Regions from separate parts of the Limnohabitans sp. TEGF003 genome, predicted to be linked through region 3. Evidence: predicted binding sites of a transcription regulator. Region 3 holds the regulator's gene; each other region holds the start of a gene.
The links. Region 3 encodes LexA, which represses DNA repair genes until DNA is damaged. Its sites were predicted from a motif close to ACTGTATNNNNATACAGT; they were not measured.

Region 1: a site for LexA is predicted at 2,170-2,187, ahead of ACZ5RT_RS12340 (VRR-NUC domain-containing protein). Genes of this name have one in related genera too.
Region 2: a site for LexA is predicted at 2,251-2,268, ahead of ACZ5RT_RS11875 (DNA topoisomerase IV subunit B). Genes of this name have one in related genera too.

The regions. Positions count from the first base shown of each region.
Region 1 covers NZ_AP029225.1:2,603,066-2,610,194, reverse strand. The annotation lists gene ACZ5RT_RS12355 (5-fold beta-flower protein) at 1-34, opposite strand, end outside; gene ACZ5RT_RS12350 (HD domain-containing protein) at 323-928, shown strand; gene ACZ5RT_RS12345 (hypothetical protein) at 1,137-1,352, opposite strand; gene ACZ5RT_RS12340 (VRR-NUC domain-containing protein) at 1,424-2,047, opposite strand; gene ACZ5RT_RS12335 (hypothetical protein) at 2,251-3,399, shown strand; gene ACZ5RT_RS12330 (NYN domain-containing protein) at 3,523-5,262, shown strand; gene ACZ5RT_RS12325 (helicase-related protein) at 5,374-7,129, shown strand, end outside.
Region 2 covers NZ_AP029225.1:2,443,310-2,450,438, forward strand. The annotation lists gene parC (DNA topoisomerase IV subunit A) at 1-110, opposite strand, end outside; gene ACZ5RT_RS11875 (DNA topoisomerase IV subunit B) at 235-2,217, opposite strand; gene ACZ5RT_RS11880 (MFS transporter) at 2,318-3,529, shown strand; gene ACZ5RT_RS11885 (class I SAM-dependent methyltransferase) at 3,799-4,344, shown strand; gene dapA (4-hydroxy-tetrahydrodipicolinate synthase) at 4,455-5,351, shown strand; gene bamC (outer membrane protein assembly factor BamC) at 5,378-6,487, shown strand; gene ACZ5RT_RS11900 (hypothetical protein) at 6,614-6,796, opposite strand; gene ACZ5RT_RS11905 (JmjC domain-containing protein) at 6,980-7,129, opposite strand, start outside.
Region 3 covers NZ_AP029225.1:1,819,219-1,826,347, reverse strand. The annotation lists gene ACZ5RT_RS09050 (MotA/TolQ/ExbB proton channel family protein) at 1-38, shown strand, start outside; gene ACZ5RT_RS09045 (ExbD/TolR family protein) at 48-470, shown strand; gene lpxK (tetraacyldisaccharide 4'-kinase) at 476-1,489, shown strand; gene ACZ5RT_RS09035 (Trm112 family protein) at 1,542-1,748, shown strand; gene kdsB (3-deoxy-manno-octulosonate cytidylyltransferase) at 1,758-2,534, shown strand; gene adk (adenylate kinase) at 2,658-3,314, shown strand; gene ACZ5RT_RS09020 (asparaginase) at 3,378-4,346, opposite strand; gene lexA (transcriptional repressor LexA) at 4,422-5,093, shown strand; gene ACZ5RT_RS09010 (hypothetical protein) at 5,214-5,552, shown strand; gene ACZ5RT_RS09005 (D-2-hydroxyacid dehydrogenase family protein) at 5,610-6,617, shown strand; gene ACZ5RT_RS09000 (3-hydroxyacyl-CoA dehydrogenase) at 6,755-7,129, shown strand, end outside.

The DNA.
Region 1 (7,129 bases), 780 kb from region 3:
TGTCGTACATGCGCTGGGCAAAAGCGGCAGGCATCAGCAGACTCAGAACAATCAAGGTAACGATCGGAAGAGGTTGGGTATTAGCTGGCATAGGTGGTTTGGGTGGTCAGGGATGGAAATCAGGCCATATAAAAGTGCCAATTTTTTATAGAGGAGTATGCCCATTGAACAAGATGTCGTGCATGCCAGTGGCATAATTAATAGGTGGTACGCGAACTCTCGCAAGCACTCACCACGCAACCCCCAACACATACATATCCCGACCGGCCGCGAGCGCCAGGGTCGCGGTCGGTTGTTTTTGTTTCCTGGCAAAAGGACAACCATGTTGAAATCAGAAACCCCTTTGCTCTCTCCACGCTTTGCGCTGGCTTTACAGTTTGCCAACCAAATCCACGCGACCCAGGCACGTGGCGGAAGAGGCGCTCCCTACATCAGTCACTTGATGGCCGTCAGTGCGCTTGTTCTGGAATATGGCGGTAACGAAGATCAAGCCATTGCGGGGCTGTTGCACGACGCGGCTGAGGATTGTGGCGGGCGGCCAATGCTCGATACGGTCCGTGTCATGTTTGGTGATGAAGTTGCCGACATTGTCGAATGCTGTACCGACACGTTTGAAACGCCCAAGCCGCAATGGCAGCCGCGCAAACAAGCCTACATCGACCGCATGCGCGAAGAGCCACACAACGCAAGACTCGTCGTGACGGCAGACAAGTTGCACAACCTCAGCAACACCTTGCGCGATATCCGCGCCAAGGGCGCTACGGCCTGGAAAAACGAGATGGCTGGTAGTGCCAACAAAGCCGCAGACAAGCAAATTTGGTATTACAAAGGGTGCCTGCAGTCCCTGTCAGATGGTTGGTCTAGCCCACTGTTGGGTGAGTTCAGTCAGGCGGTGACCGAACTTGAGTCTTTGATGACCAAGGCTTGACTGCGAGGCCTACCCCACTGGGCCCGCTACACACTGGTTTTTCACCATGGCCGCGTGAAGTTGGGTTGGCGTTTTGCAATAGTGAACGTCGCGTCGGCATTGGTCGCAAAACCGCACCGTCGATGTCGATGTCTTTGTCAACGAATCCCAAGTTTTCGGACACTCAAAGCGAAATTGGCAGTTTCGGATTTCCAGCGACATGGGGCATTCACTTTTTGTCAGCGCCCTTGGCAAGCGCCTGCACTTGATCCACCAGTGCGGCCAGCCCGCTGTCAGCCCCCGCTGAACGCTTGATCTGTGCAGCCACCGACTGGATCGCATCCATCAGTTCCGGCGATACCGCTGCCGCTTCACCAGCATTTGCAGCTTGGTTGGTGATGTTCTTCGCCATCGAAATGATTTCGTCTACGGATTTTTTGCTCATGTTCTACCTTTGTGAAAGTGGACGGAGGTTGCCCGGATCTAGGCTCAGTGCATGACCCATGGCACTGTTCTTTATTTCAGTGTCGAAGCGCGTTCCTTCAAGCGCAGCACCCTGGCGTGCAAGCCCAAACCATTGAGAAAGGCAATTTCATCCAACTGGACTTGGGATGCTGGCTCCTCGGGTTTTTTGACCTCCACAAACCGGGCTATGGCTGGTTTGCCTGTCGAAAGTTGTATGGCATAGACAAACAAGTCAGGCACCCCCGATAAACCAGCGTGTGCTGCTGACAGATGCTTATTCAGAATCGCTTGCAGACGACTGGGGCCGCATACAGCAAACAGCGTGTGCAAGGCCTCGGGCGCAGGTAATGCCAGGAACGCCTGTCGCAATGCAGGTCGCTTACGCGCAATGGCTTGGGTCAGCTCAGCCAGTGACATGCTGCACAACTGTTTGGCGTCCTGGCCCAATGCCTTCGACACGGCACGCCAGATGGTGGCACTCAGCCTGGTGCCAGAAAACCGGTAACCGTCAAAGCGCCTTTGCCGCCACCTTCGGAGCACCACTGTTTCTGGCACCGCAGACAACGTGCCCTGACCCTTGGGGTCGACCAGGTAGTACACGCGGTTGCCCCGAGATTCACGCCCATGAACGATGTGGCTGATGCGCAAAGAGGGTTTGACTTCGGTTTCTTTCATCTCGGGTCCAATGAGTGCTGTTCCTTTTTTAGAAGAACACAAATCTGGGCACTTTGTCAAAAATGACATAAATGACCCAGAGATCCAAGTCTCTGAATCCTCGCGGTCAATGCCATCGGGGCACTGTATTCATGCACAGGGCTCAAGGCTCAGGGCGAGAGCTTTCATGCCCATACGATCCATTTGTCGAAAAAGGATTCAGCATGCTCCCCGGACCCATTCTTCTGTACCGTTGCACCGCCTGCGATGGCTTGTTTTCTCGCCGAACCCTCAGTTCAGGTAACACGCTGGGTGCGCAATACCGCTCTGACGGTCAAATGAAAGCCCGCATGTTGCCGCAGACACCGCCGTTGGTGGTCTGCCCACATTGCCATGAGCTGTTTTGCATGGCGGGCGCACAGCCTGCCATTTCGTACAGAAACTATTTCCCTGGTTTCGGCTTTGTAGAAAAGCCCACGCCTGAGGCTTTGGCCAGCAAGAAAGCTCAAGAAGCCTTGGCCGAGCAATACCGGGACGTCCCTCGTTATGAATTGGCAACCCGCAGTCAGTGCACCCATTACGTCCACAGTCATGACATCAGTGCCCACCCAGAACAGCTGCGCCTGTATGCATGGCACCGCGTCAACGATGAGCGGATGGACTCTGGCCCAGATGAACTTGATGCCGATGAGAAAGTCAATTTGCTGGCTTTGTTGGAACTGTTGACCTCTGACAGCGATTCCCAAATTTTGCTCAGAGCAGAAATACTGCGTGAGCTAGGGCACTTCGACGAAGCTGCCCAGTCGCTGGACCATGACTTTTCAGATGATTTTGCAGCCAGGGCGGAACAAATCATGCAGGCGATAGAGCGCCAAGACGAGCAGCCCTTTGTCTTTGAAACCACCCACAACGATGGCGATATTCACTTTGAATGGGCATGGCAGGCCCGTCGCATGAAGACCCAAATGCCAGATCTGCCCGATCAACCCATGGTTCCACCCTTGTTTCACATCGGCAACCGTGATTGGTGGGTCAAAGTGTTGGGAATGATGTCGCACAACTGGGCCTTGATCGAGCCGCAGACCAACGGACAAGCCACGGTGTACTTCTTTCACGATAAGGGCATGACGCTTAGGCCCAGTGGTTTCAAAAGGGCCGACTTCAGCAACCGCAGTGCCGTTGTCGATGCACTGCAGTTTGACGACGTGCACCAGGCGCAGCGAGCCCTGAAAGCCAACGACTTTGACCGACTGAAGGCAAAACCCGGGCCTTGGCTCGACTTCGTACCCGAGTGCCACTTTTGGGATGCCAGGGCGACGGAGGAGGGGATTTATTCCAAAAAGGGATACTGGCGGACAACTCATGAAAAGTGAAATTCCCTCGACCGACAGTCCTTTATTGAATTCGCATGTGCTTAATGCCATCGCGTCATACCTATCCAGACGAGAATTGAATCTTGTCCAAAATTGACATTTTTAGAGTGAAAGCTATCCGAGATGATCGTTGACGACCACACGCTGGACGATGAAATGCTGACGTTTTACAAAAACGCAGTAGATGCCATGCCTGATTCGCTCTTGATCACGTCAGCTCGCAAAATGCCTGAACTGCTCAACGGGCTTAAGCAAGACAAACCCAACGTCGATCAGCTTCGTCAACGGGTGACGGCCAAGTTGCAGCTCAAAACACCACCGCCTCCAGTTTTGGATATTCTTCGGTCCGCTACGCTGTCTGAGTCTTTGATTGACGTTCTCAGCGAAAAAGCCATCAAACTTGGCCTTGTCTCACTGCTCGATCATTTTGGCCGCTTGCCCATATTGGCGGCCATGCTGCTCGACGCGCGTGAAAGTGTGCGTGAGCTGGCCCAGGCTGAAATGGCAAAGCCGCCGAAAGCCAAAGTTGCCACCAAGACCAAAGAGGAAGAGTTATTCAAGAACCGCTTCAAACCGTTGCTGGAGACTTTGCGCCCGATTCTTGAGGATGTGCCTTACGAAGTCCCTGCGCCCCGCACAGTTACGGTAGCCGCAGCACCTATCTTGACCAAAGAACAGCAAGAGCGGGACATCGTTTCCAGCACCCTTTATCGCCAACTCCAAAAAGAGCGAAATTTATTGACAACGGAGCGAGACAAGCTCCAAAGCCAGGTCAACAAACTCATCGCTGACCTTGCGGGCCAAACCCGATTGGCCAGTGAACGCAGCGTCGATTTAGTCGCCATGCATTCACAGCTCAACCAGCGGGTGGCACAAGGCATTGCCGACGGACTCAAAAATCGCCTTGCACCTTGGCTTGAATCCTGCGAAAGCTTGGCCAATTGGTCATCCAACAGCAGCAGTCGACTGACCAGTGCGCAGCAGTTGCTCGCCCGGCAGGCTCAGCAAGACAAACGTTACGGTATTCGGTCTCAGGTGGCCGAAGAATTGGCCCAAGCGCGTCATTTGCTGGCGGCACTCAAAACTGCCCAGGAAGAATCCCTTCGCCCCTTACCCCAGCTTTTGGACGAAATCCGGGCATTGGCGGCCCATATTGAAGCGACCGAAGCGCGACTGAACCAAACCAGCCTCCAGCCGCAAGCACCCCAATTGCGTCAATTGGCTCAGACGCTACAAACAATGCAAGACATCGATGCCTTGCAAGCTCATAAAAAAGCGATGGAACGCACCATGCTGACTGAGTCCTGGAGCATGACCATGTGCCAACAAGCTTATGCACTCATCAATCGACAGATCATGGCCATCTATGCCATGCATCACCCTGACCCAAAAGACTTGGCACCCCCCGTTACCGCCAGTCAGCTCCTTGAAGACTGTCTGCTGAATGCCCGACCATGTCGGCTACTGATTGACGGCCATAACCTTTTGCCCAAGCTCAAGCCCATCATTGGCGGCGACTATTTTCGCGAAGGGCAGGGCCCAAACGCCAAAGCCAGGGCTTTGCTGATTGATCGCGTCAAGACTCTGGCTGCGATTCACCCGCTTTTGCAAGCGGATATTTGGTTCGATGGGCCAGATGACCAACATTGGAGCGAAACCGACAACCTCAGGGTGTGGTTTTCTGGGGGAAAGGGCTCAGACCGAGCCGATGGTCGGATTCTCGAAAGTCTGCAATCTGAGGTCTATCGAGGCAGTCAAAGCCCGCTTTTGCTCGTGACCGAAGATCGTGAGTTGCTCCAGCAGGCTCAAGCGCTCGGCGCTGTTGGTGTCTCGCCATTAGAGATGTGGTCCATGGTTGGCTGATTTGAAGGTCAAGTACATTGGATAATATTTATAAATGCTTCAAAGTAATTCAAATTCAGTTGCTATCGCCATGGTCTGAGACGGCAAAAGCATAAAAATCCGACCTTAAAAATGGAACTCCTAGACAACATCAACCGTCTGCTTGGCGATGACCTCAAGCAGACACTCAAGCCCGGCGTGCGCCTCAAGGTCGCTGCATCGTGCTTTTCGATGTACGCCTACGAAGCCCTCAAGTCCGAGCTACAGAAGATTGACGGCCTGGATTTCATCTTTACCGCGCCCACCTTCACTGCCAGCGAGGTGACCGACAAAATTCGCAAGGAAAGACGCGAATTCCACATTCCTAAGCTTGACCGCGAACGTAGCCTTTACGGCAGCGAGTTTGAAATCCAGCTTCGAAACAAGCTGACCCAAAAAGCCATCGCCAAAGAGTGCGCGGATTGGATTCGCAGCAAAGCCAAGTTCAAGTCCAACCACACCCAGTCGCCCATGCAGCAATTCGCCTGTGTTCAGGGTGGGGCATCTGGTACGTCTGACACGGCTTACATGCCGCTGCACGGCTTTACCGCCGTGGACCTTGGCTATCAGCCTGGCAATGCCGTATCCAACTTGGTCAACAAGATGGACGAGCCCACCTTCACGGGCACCTACCTCAGCTTGTTCGATCAAATTTGGCAAGACCCCCAAAAACTCCAGGATGTGACGGCGCAAATTTGCGACCACATCGACTCGGTCTACCAAGAAAACTCCCCCGAGAGCATCTATTTCTTGATGCTCTACAACATCTTCAACGAGTTCCTTGACGACATCAACGAAGACGTGTTGCCCAACGACCTGACGGGTTACCAAGACACGCTGATCTGGAAAAAGCTCTTCAATTACCAGAAGGACGCGGCCACCGGCATCATCAACAAGCTGGAAACCTACAGCGGCTGCATCTTGGCCGACAGCGTCGGTTTGGGCAAAACCTTCACCGCGCTGGCGGTGGTCAAGTATTACGAGTTGCGCAACAAATCGGTGCTGGTGCTGTGCCCCAAAAAGCTGGCCGACAACTGGCTCAACTACAACCGCAACCTCAAGACCAACATCTTCTCCAAAGACCGGTTCAACTACGACGTGCTCTGCCACACCGACCTGAGCCGCACCAGTGGCGAATCGTTTGGCACGCCGCTCAACCGCATCAACTGGGGCAACTACGACCTGGTGGTCATCGACGAATCGCACAACTTCCGCAACAACGACGTTTTCAAGGATAAGGAAACGCGCTACCAGAAGTTGATGAACAAGGTCATCAAAGAGGGTGTCAAAACCAAGGTGCTGATGCTCTCGGCCACCCCGGTTAACAACCGCTTCAATGACTTGCGCAACCAGCTGGCACTGGCCTACGAAGGTGAATCTGAAAACCTGAGCAAAAAGCTCAAAACTGGCAAAACGGTTGAAGAAATCTTTCGGGGTGCCCAAGCCAGCTTCAACAACTGGGCCAAGCTGCCACCCGAAGAGCGCACCGCCCGTGCCATTTTGGATTCGCTGGACTTTGACTTTTTTGAGCTGCTGGACAGCGTCACCATTGCCCGCTCGCGCAAGCACATCCAGACCTTCTACGACACCACCGACATCGGCCAATTCCCCGAGCGCCGCAAACCGCTGACCTTTCACAGCCCGCTCACCAGCCGCACCGACGTGATGAGCTTCAATGAGATTTTTGGGCAGCTCACCTTGCTCAAGTTGGCCGTCTACGCGCCCATCAGCTACATCTTGCCAAGCCGCCTGAAAAAGTACGAAGAGCAATACGACACCCAAGTGGCCAGCGGTGGCGGCAAGCTCAAACAGGCCGACCGCGAAAAAAGCCTGCAGGCGCTGATGACCA
Region 2 (7,129 bases), 620 kb from region 3:
CCTTTGACGACGGACAGCGCGTATTCCAAGTAGGCGCGCTGGGCATAGGCGCCGAGGTGGTCACCTTCGGGGGCTGCGTCGGTGACGGGGGTTAACAAATCAACAGTCATGGCTTACTTTCAATGACGTATTCAAATTTCTTTCAACCAACCGGTTGAACGCTCTGACCCGGGAACCATTCGGCCCAAGTCAAGCCGGCATGGATGGCCGCGTTCGCGGCCATGACAGTGCCCATCACACATCGATTTCGATGCTGTCGCCGTGCAGTTCCATCAGCTCGCGGCGGGCGGCGGCTTCGCCTTTGCCCATGAGTTGGGTCATGAGGCTTTCGGTGCCCGCGTTGTCCAGCGGGCCCAGCTCGATGGGCAGCAGGCGGCGGGTGTCGGGGTTGAGCGTGGTGTCCCACAGCTGCTCGGCACTCATCTCGCCCAGACCCTTGAAGCGGCTGATGCTCCAAGCGCCTTCTTTCACCCCGTCTTTGCGCAGCTTGTCGATGATGGCGGTGAGTTCCCCCTCGTCGAGCGCATAGGCTTTGGACGCGGGCTTTTTGCCGCGTGCAGGGGCATCGACCCTGAACAGCGGCGGACGCGCCACATACAGGTGGCCCGCCTCGATCAGCTTGGGGAAGTGGCGGAAGAACAGCGTCAGCAGCAGCACCTGAATGTGCGAGCCGTCCACGTCCGCATCGCTCAAGATGCAGACCTTGCCGTAGCGCAGGTTGCTCATGTCGGGGTTGTCGTTGGGCCCGTGCGGGTCCACGCCAATCGCCACCGAAATGTCGTGGATTTCGTTGTTGGCAAACAGGCGGTCGCGGTCCACTTCCCAGGTGTTGAGCACCTTGCCGCGCAGGGGCAAGATGGCTTGGGTTTCCTTGTTGCGGCCCATCTTGGCGCTGCCGCCCGCCGAGTCGCCCTCGACCAGAAAGACCTCGTTGTCGGCAATGTCGCGACTTTCGCAATCGGTCAGCTTGCCGGGCAGCACGGCCACGCCCGAACTCTTGCGCTTTTCGACTTTTTGACCGGCCTTCTGGCGGGTTTGCGCGGCCTTGATGGCCAGCTCCGCCAGCTTTTTGCCGTAGTCCACATGCTCGTTCAGCCAGAGCTCGAGCGCCGGGCGCACAAAGCTGGACACCAGCCGCACCGCGTCGCGCGAGTTCAGGCGTTCCTTGATCTGGCCCTGAAACTGCGGGTCCAGCACCTTGGCGCTCAGCACATAGCTGGCGCGGGCGAACACGTCTTCGGGCATGAGCTTGACGCCTTTGGGCAGCAAACCATGCAGCTCGATGAAGCTTTTGACGGCGGTGAACAGGCCATCGCGCAAGCCGCTGTCGTGCGTGCCGCCTGCGCTGGTGGGGATCAAATTCACGTAGCTCTCGCGCACCGGCGCACCGTCTTCGGTGAAGGCCACAGCCCATGAAGCGCCCTCGCCTTCGGCAAAGCTTTCGCTGTTGCCATCCGCAAAGCCTTCGCCTTCAAACAAGGGGATCACCGGGTCGCCGTTCAGGGTTTGGGTCAGGTAATCGCGCAGACCGGCTTTGTATTGCCACTGCTGGGTTTCCTTGGTTTTCTCGTTCACCAAGGTCACCGTCACGCCCGGCATGAGGACGGCCTTGCTGCGCAGCAGGTGCGTCAGCTCGTTCATGGGCAGGGCGCTGGATTCGAAATACTTGGCGTCAGGCCAGGCGCGCACGGTGGTGCCCTGTTTGCGGTCGCCCTCGCCTGCGGGGCGGGCGACCAGCGGCTCGGTCACGTCGCCGCCCGAAAACACCAACGTCGCCACTTGGCCTTCGCGGTAGCTCGTGGCCTCCAGGCGTTTGGACAGCGCGTTGGTCACCGACACGCCCACGCCGTGCAAACCGCCCGAGAAGCTGTAAGCCCCGCCCTTGCCCTTGTCGAACTTGCCGCCCGCGTGCAGGCGGGTAAAGACCAGCTCGATGACAGGCGCTTTTTCTTCGGGGTGCAGGCCAAAGGGAATGCCCCGGCCATCGTCTTCGATGCTGACCGAGCCGTCGGTGTGCAGGACAACTTTGATTTTTTTGCCGTAACCCGCCAGCGCCTCGTCGGCAGCGTTGTCCAGCACTTCCTGAATGATGTGCAGGGGGTTGTCGGTGCGGGTGTACATGCCCGGGCGTTGCTTGACGGGCTCCAGGCCCTTGAGGACGCGGATCGAGCCTTCAGAGTACTCGTTGGAAGTTTTGACAGTGGATTGGGTGGCCATGGTGGCGGATTGTAGTGGGATTTATGCCGACCCACTGGATGCAAAACCAGTAGTTTTGACTGCCAGCGCCTGCGCCAAGGAGATTGGTTAAAGTCAGGGGATGCAACACAAACCCCTTTCCCTGTTCCAAGTGCTGGCCTGCGGCGCGGCCATCGTCACCCTGTCCATGGGCATCCGTCACGGCTTTGGCTTGTGGCTGCAGCCCATCACCCAAGCCCAAGGCTGGGGCCGTCAAGAATTCGCCTTTGCCATGGCCATCCAGAATTTGGCCTGGGGCTTCATGGGCATTTTTGCGGGTATGGTGGCGGACCGTTTTGGCGCATTTCGTGTCATTGCCATCGGGGCTTTGATTTATGGCGTGGGCCTTTTGGGCATGGCCTGGTCGACCGACCCCTGGGTGTTTGCCCTGTTCACCGGGGTGATCATTGGCACCGCGCAAGCGGGCACCACTTACGCCGTGATTTATGGCGTGATCGGTCGCAACGTGCCCGCCGAACGCCGCTCCTGGGCGATGGGCGTGGCGGCAGCGGCCGGCAGTTTTGGCCAGTTTTTGATGGTGCCCGTCGAGGGCCTGCTGATCAGCCAGATGGGCTGGCAAACCGCGCTGGTCATTTTGGCCGCGGCAGCGATGCTGATCATTCCCCTGGCTTGGGGCCTGCGCGAACCTGCCTTGAACACGCCCGGCCAAGTCAAGCGTGACCAAACCATTGGCCAGGCCTTGAAAGAAGCCTTCAAGTACCCCAGTTTTCAGCTGCTGATGGCGGGTTATTTTGTGTGCGGCTTTCAGGTGGTGTTCATCGGCGTGCACATGCCCAGTTACCTCAAAGACCACGGCCTGGCCCCCCAAGTGGCCAGTTATGCGCTGGCCTTGATCGGCTTGTTCAACGTGTTTGGCACTTACATCGCAGGCACTTTGGGCCAGAAAATGGCCAAGAAAAAGATCCTGGCCTTCATTTATGCAACGCGCTCGGTGGCCATCGTGCTGTTCCTGCTGGCCCCGTTGACTCCGATGAGCGTCTACATCTTCTCGGCCGTGATGGGCTTGCTGTGGCTGTCTACCGTGCCGCCCACCAATGCGGCCGTGGCGCAGATTTTTGGCGTTGCGCACTTGTCCATGCTCAGCGGCTTCATCTTTTTCAGCCACCAGATCGGCTCGTTCATGGGCGTGTGGCTCGGCGGTTACCTGTATGACAAAACCGGCAGTTACGACATCGTCTGGTACTTGGCCATTGCCCTGGGCGTGTTTGCCGCGCTGGTGAATCTGCCTGTGCGCGAAAGCCCGATTCAGCGCCACGCGCCCCAAGCAGCATGAGAACCAACATGCCTGACAGCCCGCCCAACTTAACCAGTGGGAGCGAGCCCCTGCTCGCGAATGCAAGCCAAGCTTCAACCCCCTCTGATCTGCCCCCCCCTTCGGCTGCAGGGGCGGCCTCCCACAGAGCACCTTACAGGAAATCCGGGCTTGGCATCGCGGCCGCCCTCCTCCTGGCCATCACCTTCTGGCTCTATGCCAAACCCGATGTGGTGATCATGCTGTCCGAACAGCTGTGGTCTTGCTTTTGAGTAGACAAGATGGAAGCCATGCACGGCACCGAAAACCCCTCGGCCTGGCTGCAACGCTGGGCCCATTTGATCGCTCCGGGCAGCCGCGTGCTCGATGTGGCATGTGGTGCTGGCCGCCACATGCGCTGGTTGGCAGCGCAGGGCCACCGTGTGCAGGGCGTGGACCGCAACCCCGAGGCGCTGGCTTGGGCCCAAGCGCATGGCGAAGTCATCTGCGCCGACATTGAAAACGGCCCCTGGCCCTTCCCCGGGCAAACCTTCGGCTGCGTGGTGGTCACCCATTACCTGTGGCGGCCGCTGCTGCCCGTCATCGTGGGCAGCGTGGCCCCGGGTGGCGTGTTGATTTACGAAACCTTTGCCGCTGGCAACGAAACGGTCGGCAAACCTTCGCGGCCCGACTTTTTGCTGCAGCCGGGCGAACTGCTGCAAGCGACCACTGGCCTGCGCACCGTGGCTTTTGAGGATGGCTTCGAGCCATCGCCAGATCGATTTATCCAACGCATTGCGGCGGTGAGACCCTTGACTGCGGGCGAAGTGCAACGCTGGCCATTGCATGCCGCTTGACACCCACCCGGGTTTACCCGAGCCTTGCGACCGAAATTCCACTGCGCCCGAGCTCATCAAAGCGGCCTGCAATCGTTAGAATGGGTTCTTTCTGCTCAGAAACACCGGACATGACCACCGAATTTCGCCCCATCCGAGGCAGCATTCCTGCCCTCATCACCCCCATGCTCGAAGACGGCCAAGTGGATTACCCCACTTTGCGAAAACTGATCGACTGGCATGTGGCCGAGGGAACCGATTGCATTGGCGTGGTCGGCACCACGGGCGAGTCGCCCACGGTCACGGTCGATGAGCACTGCGAAATCATCCGCGTATCCGTCGAGCAGGCTGCAGGCCGCGTGCCGATCATGGCCGGTTGCGGTGCCAACTCCACGGCCGAAGCCATCGAGCTGGCCAAGTTTGCCAAAAAGGTCGGCGCCGACTGCCAGCTGCAGGTGGTGCCCTACTACAACAAGCCCACACAAGAAGGCCAATACCGGCACTTCCGCGCGATTGCCGAAGCCACGCCCGACTTGCCGGTGATTTTGTACAACGTGCCCGGCCGCTCGGTGGCCGATCTGCAGCACGACACCGTTTTGCGCCTGGCCCAAGTGCCCGGCATCGTCGGCATCAAGGAAGCCACGGGCAACATCGAACGCGCCCAGTGGCTGATCCGCGATCTGCCCAAAGAGTTTGCGGTCTACTCCGGCGATGACCCCACTGCAGTGGCGTTGATGCTCTGCGGCGGTGCGGGCAACGTGAGCGTGACCGCCAACGTGGCCCCGCGCCTCATGCACGAGCTGTGCATGGCAGCCCTGAGAGGTGATGTGAAAGAAGCCATGCGCATCCAGTTCCAGCTGATGCCCGTGCACAAAAACCTGTTTGTCGAAGCCAACCCGATTCCCGTGAAGTGGGCCATGCAACGCATGGGCCTGTGCGGCCCGACCTTGCGCTTGCCCATGACCGAACTGTCCGAGTCGCAACAACCTGTCGTCGAGGCCGCTCTCAAGGCCAGCGGCCTGATTTGATTTCCACCTAAGGATTGCTTGTGAAATTGTCCCTTCGCTCTACGTCTTCCCAAACGGTGCAACGCACTGCCGTTGTCGCAGCCTTGGCCATTTTGGTCAGCGGCTGCTCCATCTTGGAAGAAGACAAGATTGACTACAAAAGTGCAGCCAAAGCACCCACACTGGAGATTCCACCCGATCTGAGCCAGCTGCGTCGGGATTCCCGCTACGCCATCGAGAGCAACTCGGCCACGGCGTCTGGCTTCCAGAGTGCCAGCGCCCGCGTGGCCGATGCCGGTACTGCCGCCAACAGCCTGGGCGATGTGCGCATGGAGCGCCAAGGCAACCAACGCTGGTTGGTGGTGGCACGCCCTGCCGACAAGGTGTGGGAGCCACTGCGTGAGTTCTGGACCAGCAACGGTTTTGTCCTCATCACCGACTCGCCGGACGTGGGCATCATGGAAACCGACTGGGCAGAAAACCGCGCCAAAATCCCGCAGGACATCATCCGCAGGACTTTGGGCAAGGTGCTCGATTCCTTGTATTCGTCGGGCGAGCGCGACAAGTTTCGCACCCGCGTAGAGCGCAATGCACAAGGCGGCGTCGAGATTTACATCACCCACCGCGGCATGGTCGAGAACTACACCAGCCCGCAAAAAGAGCAAACCATCTGGCAGCCCCGCGCCAGCGATGCCGAACTCGAAATCGAGTTCCTGCGACGCCTGATGGTGAAATTGGGCGCCTCACCCGAGGCCGCCAAAACAGCGGCCAGCAGTGCAACGCCCGCCCAAGTGACCGCTGTCACCAGCCTGGACGGACAACCCACCATCCAGATCAACGACACGCTGGACCGCGCCTGGCGTCGTACCGGCGTGGCGCTGGACCGCACAGGTTTCACGGTGGAAGACCGCGACCGCAGCAAAGGGGTTTATTTCGTACGTTATGTCACACCGGGCACCACGGCCGACAAGGAACCCGGCTTTTTTGCCCGCTTGTTCAGCAGCAAAAAAGAAGAGGTGGCTTTGTCCCGTTACCGCATCGCCTTGACCGAAAAAGGCAACACCAGCATCGTGCGTGTGCAAGATGCCAACGGACAGCCTGAAACCTCGGGCAACGCCGAGCGCATCCTGAAATTGCTGGCCAACGAGCTGCGCTGAACGCGCTGTGATGGGTGGGGGCCAGCCTCCACCTTCGGGACTGGCCGCCGATGACCCATAAAAAAACCCCGCGATGCGGGGTTTTTTGATGCGTTCCCGGCGCAAAGCCGGGAAGGCGGCAAACCATTACTTGGCAGCAGATGCGTCAGCAGCTGGAGCGGCAGCAGGTGCAGCAGAAGCGTCAGCAGCAGGAGCGGCTGGTGCAGCAGCTGGAGCTGGAGCAGCAGGAGCAGCGGCTTCTTCTTTTTTGCCGCAAGCGGACAGAGCAGCAGCAGCGATGATGGCAGCCAAAACGAGGGACTTGTTCATGATGATTTTTCCTTATGGGGTTAAAACAATTTCCGGAAATTGTCGAAAGCAGCCTTCAAGACTGCTGGGACCGAGACAAAAGCACTCGAGCTCTTTTGTTCTCAGTCACAAATTATATCGTTTTCCCTAGGGCATCGGATAACAGAAATCACAAAGCTGACGCGAAACCTTCAAACCATGCTGTTACCCGGGAAAATCCTCAGCGGGTTTCAACCAGTCGGCCACCATCCAATCGAGCAAGGCTTCTCGGGCGGAGTCGCTCAACTTGGCACAAGAAGCCGCGGATAAGCAACGGTTGTCAGCCAATTGACGCAAGAAGCGGGCATCCTTGCC
Region 3 (7,129 bases):
AGCACTTTGCCCGTTACCTGAGCCGTGCGCGCACCTGAAGGCTGGCTGTGAACTTCAAGACCTCACGCCCCTCCCCCGAGCCCGAGATCAACCTGATCCCGTTCATTGACGTGCTCTTGGTGGTGCTGATCTTTTTGATGCTCACCACCACCTGGTCGAGGCTGACCGAGATCCAGCTGAACCTGCCCGTGGCCGATGCCAGCGCGTCCAGCCAGCGGCCTCGCCAGATTGTGCTGACCATCAGCGCGCAAGGACAGTACGCCATCAACAAATCGCCCGTAGGCGCCAGCTCGGTGGGCGCTTTGGTGGCGGTGTTGACCCCGCTGGCCGACAGAGACGCGATGCTGGTGATCAGCGCCGACGCTGCTGCCTCGCACCAAAGCGTCATCCACGCCATGGAGGCGGCACGCCGCAGCGGTTTGTCCAAAATCACCTTTGCTGCCCAGTCGGCCGAAGTGCCGGGCTCCTGATCGGCATGGGCCTGTCCGCCTACCTCCACCAACTTTTGCCCCGCATCTGGTTGCGGCGAGGTCCACTCGCCTGGGCCTTGCGCCCGCTGGCGGCCTTGTATGGCGCACTCATGGGGCTGCGGCGCATGGCCTACGCCTGGGGCCTGTTCAAAAGCCGGCGCGTCCCCGCTCTGGTCATCGTGGTGGGCAATGTGGTGGCGGGCGGTGCAGGTAAAACGCCTGTGACCATCGCCTTGGCCAAGCACTTGCACTCCAGGGGATTGCAGGTCGGGGTGATCTCACGCGGGCATGGACGCCGAACGCATGACGCGCGGGCCGTGACGCACGACAGCCACCCACTGGACGTGGGGGACGAACCCTTGCTGATCCACCAAGCCACGGGCGTGCCCGTTTGGGTGGCGCGGGCCCGGGCCGATGCGGCACTGGGCTTGTTGCAAGCACACCCGGGGGTGCAAGTGCTGATTTGCGACGATGGCTTGCAGCACCTGGCCTTGGCCCGCGACCTCGAAATATGCGTGATGGACGAACGCGGCACGGGCAACGGCTGGTTACTGCCGGCAGGGCCCCTGCGCGAAGCCTGGCCGCGCCGGGTCGATTGGGTGCTGCACACGGGGCCGACCCGTTCGGCTCATGCGTCAGATAAGGACCAGCCCACCCAATACCAAGCCACACGCCAGCTGGCAGACCACGCCATCACCGCGACGGGCCAGCGCATGGCGCTGAGCGAACTGAGCAAGCGCCCCTTGCATGCCGTGGCCGGACTGGCTCGGCCAGAGGCTTTTTTCCAGATGCTGCGCCAATCGGGCCTGAGCCTCGCCACCACCACCGCCCTGCCCGACCACCACGACTACCAGGACTGGCAAGCCCGACCCGACCGCACCTGGCTGTGCACCGAGAAGGACGCAGCCAAACTCTGGCCTCATGAACCCGGTGCGCTGGCCGTGCCCTTGGTGGTCACACCCGAAAATGATTTTTGGGCAGCCCTGGATGCGCGCCTGGACGCGCTTTTGCAGCACTGACGCCCCCCTGTACCGCCCCACAGCGGACCATGGTCCCGTTATCATTGGCGGCATGGACACCAAATTGCTTGAACTGCTGGTTTGCCCGGTCACCAAAGGCCCACTCAACTTCGACCGTGAACGCCAGGAACTGCTCTCGCGCAGCGCCCGCTTGGCCTACCCGGTGCGCAAGGGCATCCCGATCCTGCTGGAAAACGAAGCCCGCACCCTGAGTGACGAAGAAATTGACCGACTGGCCGCACTGCGTCCAGCGCTCTGACAATTGACCATGACAGATGCCCCAGCACCACGCGGCTTCACCGTGGTGATTCCTGCCCGCATGGCGTCCAGCCGCCTGCCCGACAAACCCTTGGCCGATATCGGCGGATTGCCCATGGTGGTGCGCGTGGCGCAACGGGCCCTGCAGTCTGAGGCCAGCCAAGTGGTGGTGGCTGCAGACGACGAACGGATCGTGGCCGCCTGTACGACCCACGGCGTGCAGGCCCTGTTGACCCGTCAAGACCACCTGAGCGGCAGCGACCGCTTGGCCGAAGCCTGCCAGCTGCTGGGCCTGCCCGATGACGCGGTGGTGGTCAATGTGCAGGGCGACGAACCCCTGATACCCCCCGCGCTCATCAACGAGGTGGCCCGCGTGCTGAGCGAGCGGCCCGATGCCAGCATGAGCACGGCCGCTCACGCGATCGGCTCGGTCGAAGAATTCACCAACCCCAATGTGGTCAAAGTGGTCATGGATGCCCGCCAGATGGCGCTGTATTTCAGCCGGGCCCCCATTCCCTGGTGGCGCGAGGGTCAGGCGGACTCGGGGTTCAAGGCCTTGCCCAGCCCAGCGCCGCTGCGCCACATTGGCATTTACGCTTACCGGGCCGGTTTTCTGGCGCTGTTTCCCACCTTGCCGCCCGCCCCGATTGAAACCATGGAGTCGCTCGAGCAACTGCGCGCCCTGTGGCATGGCCACCGGATCGCGGTGCATGTGACGCCCGAAGCCCCCGGCCCCGGCGTCGACACGCCACAAGACCTGGCGCGTGTGCGCAGCCTGATCGGCTGAATTGAAAACCAGGGTAGGCGTCGTAAGCCAACTTTGAGCCTGGCGTGATATTCTCAAAAACAATCCGGCAGCGGTCATGGAGCCCGCCCCGCCGACACCATTTCTAACGATAAGGACCTTCCCATGAGACTGATTCTGTTGGGCGCACCCGGCGCCGGCAAAGGCACGCAAGCCACTTTCATCTGCCAGAAATACAACATCCCCCAAATCTCCACAGGCGACATGCTGCGCGCTGCCGTCAAGGCCGGCACCCCCCTGGGCCTGCAAGCCAAAGCCGTCATGGAGTCCGGTGGCCTGGTCAGCGACGACCTGATCATCAACCTGGTCAAGGAACGCATCGCCCAGGCCGACTGCGCCAATGGCTTCCTGTTTGACGGTTTCCCCCGCACCATCCCCCAAGCCGATGCCATGAAGGCCGCAGGCGTCAAACTCGACTACGTGCTCGAAATCGACGTGCCCTTTGATGCCATCATCGAACGCATGAGCGGCCGCCGCTCCCACCCCGCCTCTGGCCGCACCTACCATGTCAAATTCAACCCGCCCAAGGTGGCTGGTGTCGACGACCTGACTGGCGAGCCCTTGGTGCAACGTGCCGACGACCAGGAAGAAACCGTGAAGAAGCGTCTGGATGTTTACAGCGCCCAGACACGCCCACTGGTGGACTACTACTCTGGCTGGGCCAAACAAGACCCCGCCGCCGCCCCCAAATACCGCGCCATTCAAGGCACAGGCAGCGTGGAAGACATCACCGCCCGTGCTTTCGAGGCGCTGGCGAGCTGATTCTTCAGCTCAGCCACCCCCACAAAGCCCCGCCCTGCGGGGCTTTGTGTTTTCAGGGCGAGGTCAGACCTGGCCCATCAAATCCAGCATCAAGCTCACCCGCGCCTTGTAGGCGTTCAGACCTCGTGGGGCTGTCTGCAAAGCGGGTTGCCCCACGATCTGGCCTTCGGCGCAGCGGGTGGCCACGCGCACGGCCACACCTTGGTCCTGCGCTCGGGCGAGCGCCACCCACAGGGCCTGGTGCACCGTGCCGTTGCCAGTGCCCGCCACCACCAGCCCCTTCACACCTGCAGCCACCAAGGCATCCACTTGCCTGGCGTCGGCACCGGCATGGCTGGGCACGACCTCGACCCAAGGCCAATCGGCAGCAGGCTGCCCAAGCGCCAGCTGGGCATGAGCATGCGCCACTGGCCAAGCGCCCGGGTCTGTCCAACGCACAACGCCTTGCTCCACCCAGCCGCGCGGTCCTGCCTCGCCCGAGCTGAAAGCGTCCAAGCGGTAAGGATGGACTTTTTGCACGTCACGGGCGCTGTGGATGCGCCCCGCACAAACGGCCAACACCCCCCGAGCCATCGGGTCGCGTACCACAGCGATGGCGTCGATCACATTTTGTGGCCCATCGGGCGAGAGCGCCGTGGCCGGGCGCATCGCGCAGGTCAGCACCACCGGTTTGTGGGTGCGCAGCAGCATTTGCAAGAACCAGGCGGTTTCTTCCAGCGTGTCGGTGCCGTGTGTGATGACGATGCCCCCCACGTCCGCCTGCGCGAGCCAGTGGACACCACGTTGCGCCAAGACCTGCCAGGTGGCGTGGTCCATGTCCTTGCTGTCGAGCTGCGCCACTTGCTCGCACACCAGCTGATCGCCTTGCAGGGCATCACCCAGGCCCGGCACTGCGTCCAGCAGCTGCTGCACCCCCAGCTGTCCGGCGGTGTACGCCGTGTGGTCTGCGGCGCTCGCGGCCGTGCCGGCAATGGTGCCCCCTGTGCCCAAAACCACGATTTTTTGAATTTTTTTTGCGTCTACCACTTGCACAGCCCTAAAAACTGGTTAAAAATACAGTCACTGGATGAAACAACAGCTTCATCCATTTCCTACAAGGAGACCGCCATGTCCGACAGCCCCAAACTCACCGCCCGGCAGCAGGAAATTCTGGAACTGATCCAGAACACCATCGCCAACACCGGTGCCCCACCCACGCGTGCCGAAATCGCCAGCGTGCTGGGCTTCAAGTCGGCGAACGCGGCTGAAGAACACCTCAAGGCCTTGGCCCGCAAAGGCGCCATCGAGCTGGTCAGCGGCACATCGCGCGGCATCCGCCTCAAAGGCAGCAACCGCAGCGCTTTGCGGGCACCGTCCGACTTGTTCAGCCTCACCCTGCCCGGCTTGGGTCAATTGAGTTTGCCGCTGGTCGGCCGTGTTGCAGCCGGTTCTCCCATTTTGGCGCAAGAGCATGTGGACCGGACCTATCAAATTGAAAGCAGCTTGTTTGCCGAGCCACCCGATTACTTGCTGCGCGTTCGCGGCATGTCCATGCGGGACGCAGGCATCATGGACGGCGACCTGCTGGCCGTGAAATCCACCAAAGAAGTCCGCAACGGGCAAATTGTGGTGGCACGGCTGGGCGATGAAGTCACCGTCAAGCGGCTTCGCAAGACCAGCGGCGGCATCGAGCTTTTGCCCGAAAACCCCGACTACCCCACGATCGTGGTCAACCCCGAAGAGCCCTTCGACATCGAAGGCTTGGCCGTGGGCCTGATCCGCAACACCCTCCTGATGTAAAGCACCTGCTTGTTGCATCAGGTGGCGGGCGCTGGCAGCATGGTTCTGCCAGCCCTGATGCAACAGGCTTCTTCAGCAATCCTGCCTGTGTCCAACCTCCATGCTTTTGAAAGGTTTCACATGGGAATCGCTCTGCTTGCTTTTTCGGGTCTTTTTCAAGGCCTCTCCAGTCTCCACCGTGCATCACCTGTTGCGGTCAAACCGCAACGCAGCAAGGCCTATTTGCGGCCGGTCTGGGCCACACGCCAGCCAGCGTGCGGGCCTCTGGCAGCGCGAAACGCGCCCCAGCCGCAACGCACCCCAGCTGTGGCCACACCCGCCCTGCGCGTTGTGCGGGTGACCGACAGCGATCAACGGGTCAAAGGTGCCGGTCGCATGGTGATTTCAGGGCGCATGGCCGATGTCTGCGCCGAACTGGACCGCCTGGCCGCACTGGAAGCCGCACAGGCCCGCATTTGACCTCCAATGCCGTCCGGCTGACCTGAAGGGGTCGCCTCGTCAAGGCACAATGGAGGGATGAACATTGTGATCCTTGACGACTACCAAGATGCAGTGCGCAAACTCGACTGCGCAGTCAAACTCGAGAACTTCCCGGCCAAGGTCTACACCAACACCGTCAAGGGCATCGGGCAGCTGTCTGTGCGTTTGAAAGACGCAGACATCATCGTGCTGATCCGCGAACGCACCCAGCTCACGCGGGCCCTGATCGAAAAACTGCCGCGCTTGAAGCTGATTGCCCAGACAGGCCGGGTGGGTGGGCACATCGATCTGGCCGCCTGCACAGAACGCGGCGTGGCCGTGGCCGAAGGTGTCGGCTCTCCGGTCGCGCCCGCCGAGCTGACCTGGGCCTTGATCATGGCCGCGGCCCGTCGACTGCCTCAGTACATCGGCAACCTGAAACACGGCGCCTGGCAGCAATCGGGCCTGAAGGCCGGCTCCATGCCCGCCAATTTCGGACTGGGCACCGTGCTGCGCGGCAAAACGCTGGGCATTTGGGGATACGGCCAGATTGGTCAGCTGGTGGCCGGATACGGCAAGGCCTTTGGCATGGATGTCATGGTTTGGGGCAGCGACGAGTCTCGCACGCGGGCCGTCCAGCATGGCCACAGGGCCGCCAGCAGTCGCGTTGCCTTTTTTGAAGAATCCGATGTGTTGTCGCTGCATTTGCGCTTCAACGAAGCCACCCAGGGCCTGGTCAAAAGCGATGACCTGGGTCGAATGAAGCCTACTGCCTTGTTCGTGAACACCTCGCGCGCCGAATTGATCGAACCCAACGCACTGATCGGTGCCTTGAACCGCGGTCGCCCCGGCTTGGCAGCCATCGACGTCTTCGAATCCGAGCCCATTTTGCAAGGCTCGGCCCTGCTCCGCCTGGAAAACTGCATTTGCACACCGCACATCGGTTATGTCGAAAAGAACAATTACGAACTGTATTTCGGTGCCGCGTTCGACAACGTGGTGAATTTCATCAAAGGCACCCCCACCAACATCGTCAATCCCGGCGCCCTGCAAGTGCGTCGCTGAGCCTGTACGCCCACACCTTTTGGTGGGTGAACTCAGGCCATAATCTTGGGTGTTCTTCTGCTGTACAAGCCGGAATCTGCAAACCGCTGGCGGCAATTGTTAGATGCCATATTGAATCCCTTTAAGACTTCTTTTTTATGACCCTTGCATTCTCCAAAGTGGCCATCATCGGCGCCGGCGCCATGGGCCGGGGCATCGCCCAAATCGCCGCACAAGCAGGCAGCCAGGTCTGGCTGTACGACACGCAGGCCGAAGCCATCGCCAAAGCCCGCGACGCGGTGTTTCAGCAGTGGGACAAGCTGCAGGAAAAAGGCCGCCTGACGGCCGAAGCTGTGGCTGGCCACAAAAGCCGCCTGCTGGGCGCTGCCACGCTGCAAGACCTGGCGGGCTGCGAGCTGGTGGTCGAGGCCATTGTGGAAAAGCTCGAGATCAAGAAAAGCCTGTTCAGTGATCTGGAAAAAGTGCTGGCCCCCAGCGCCGTGCTGGTGACCAACACCTCATCGCTCTCGGTC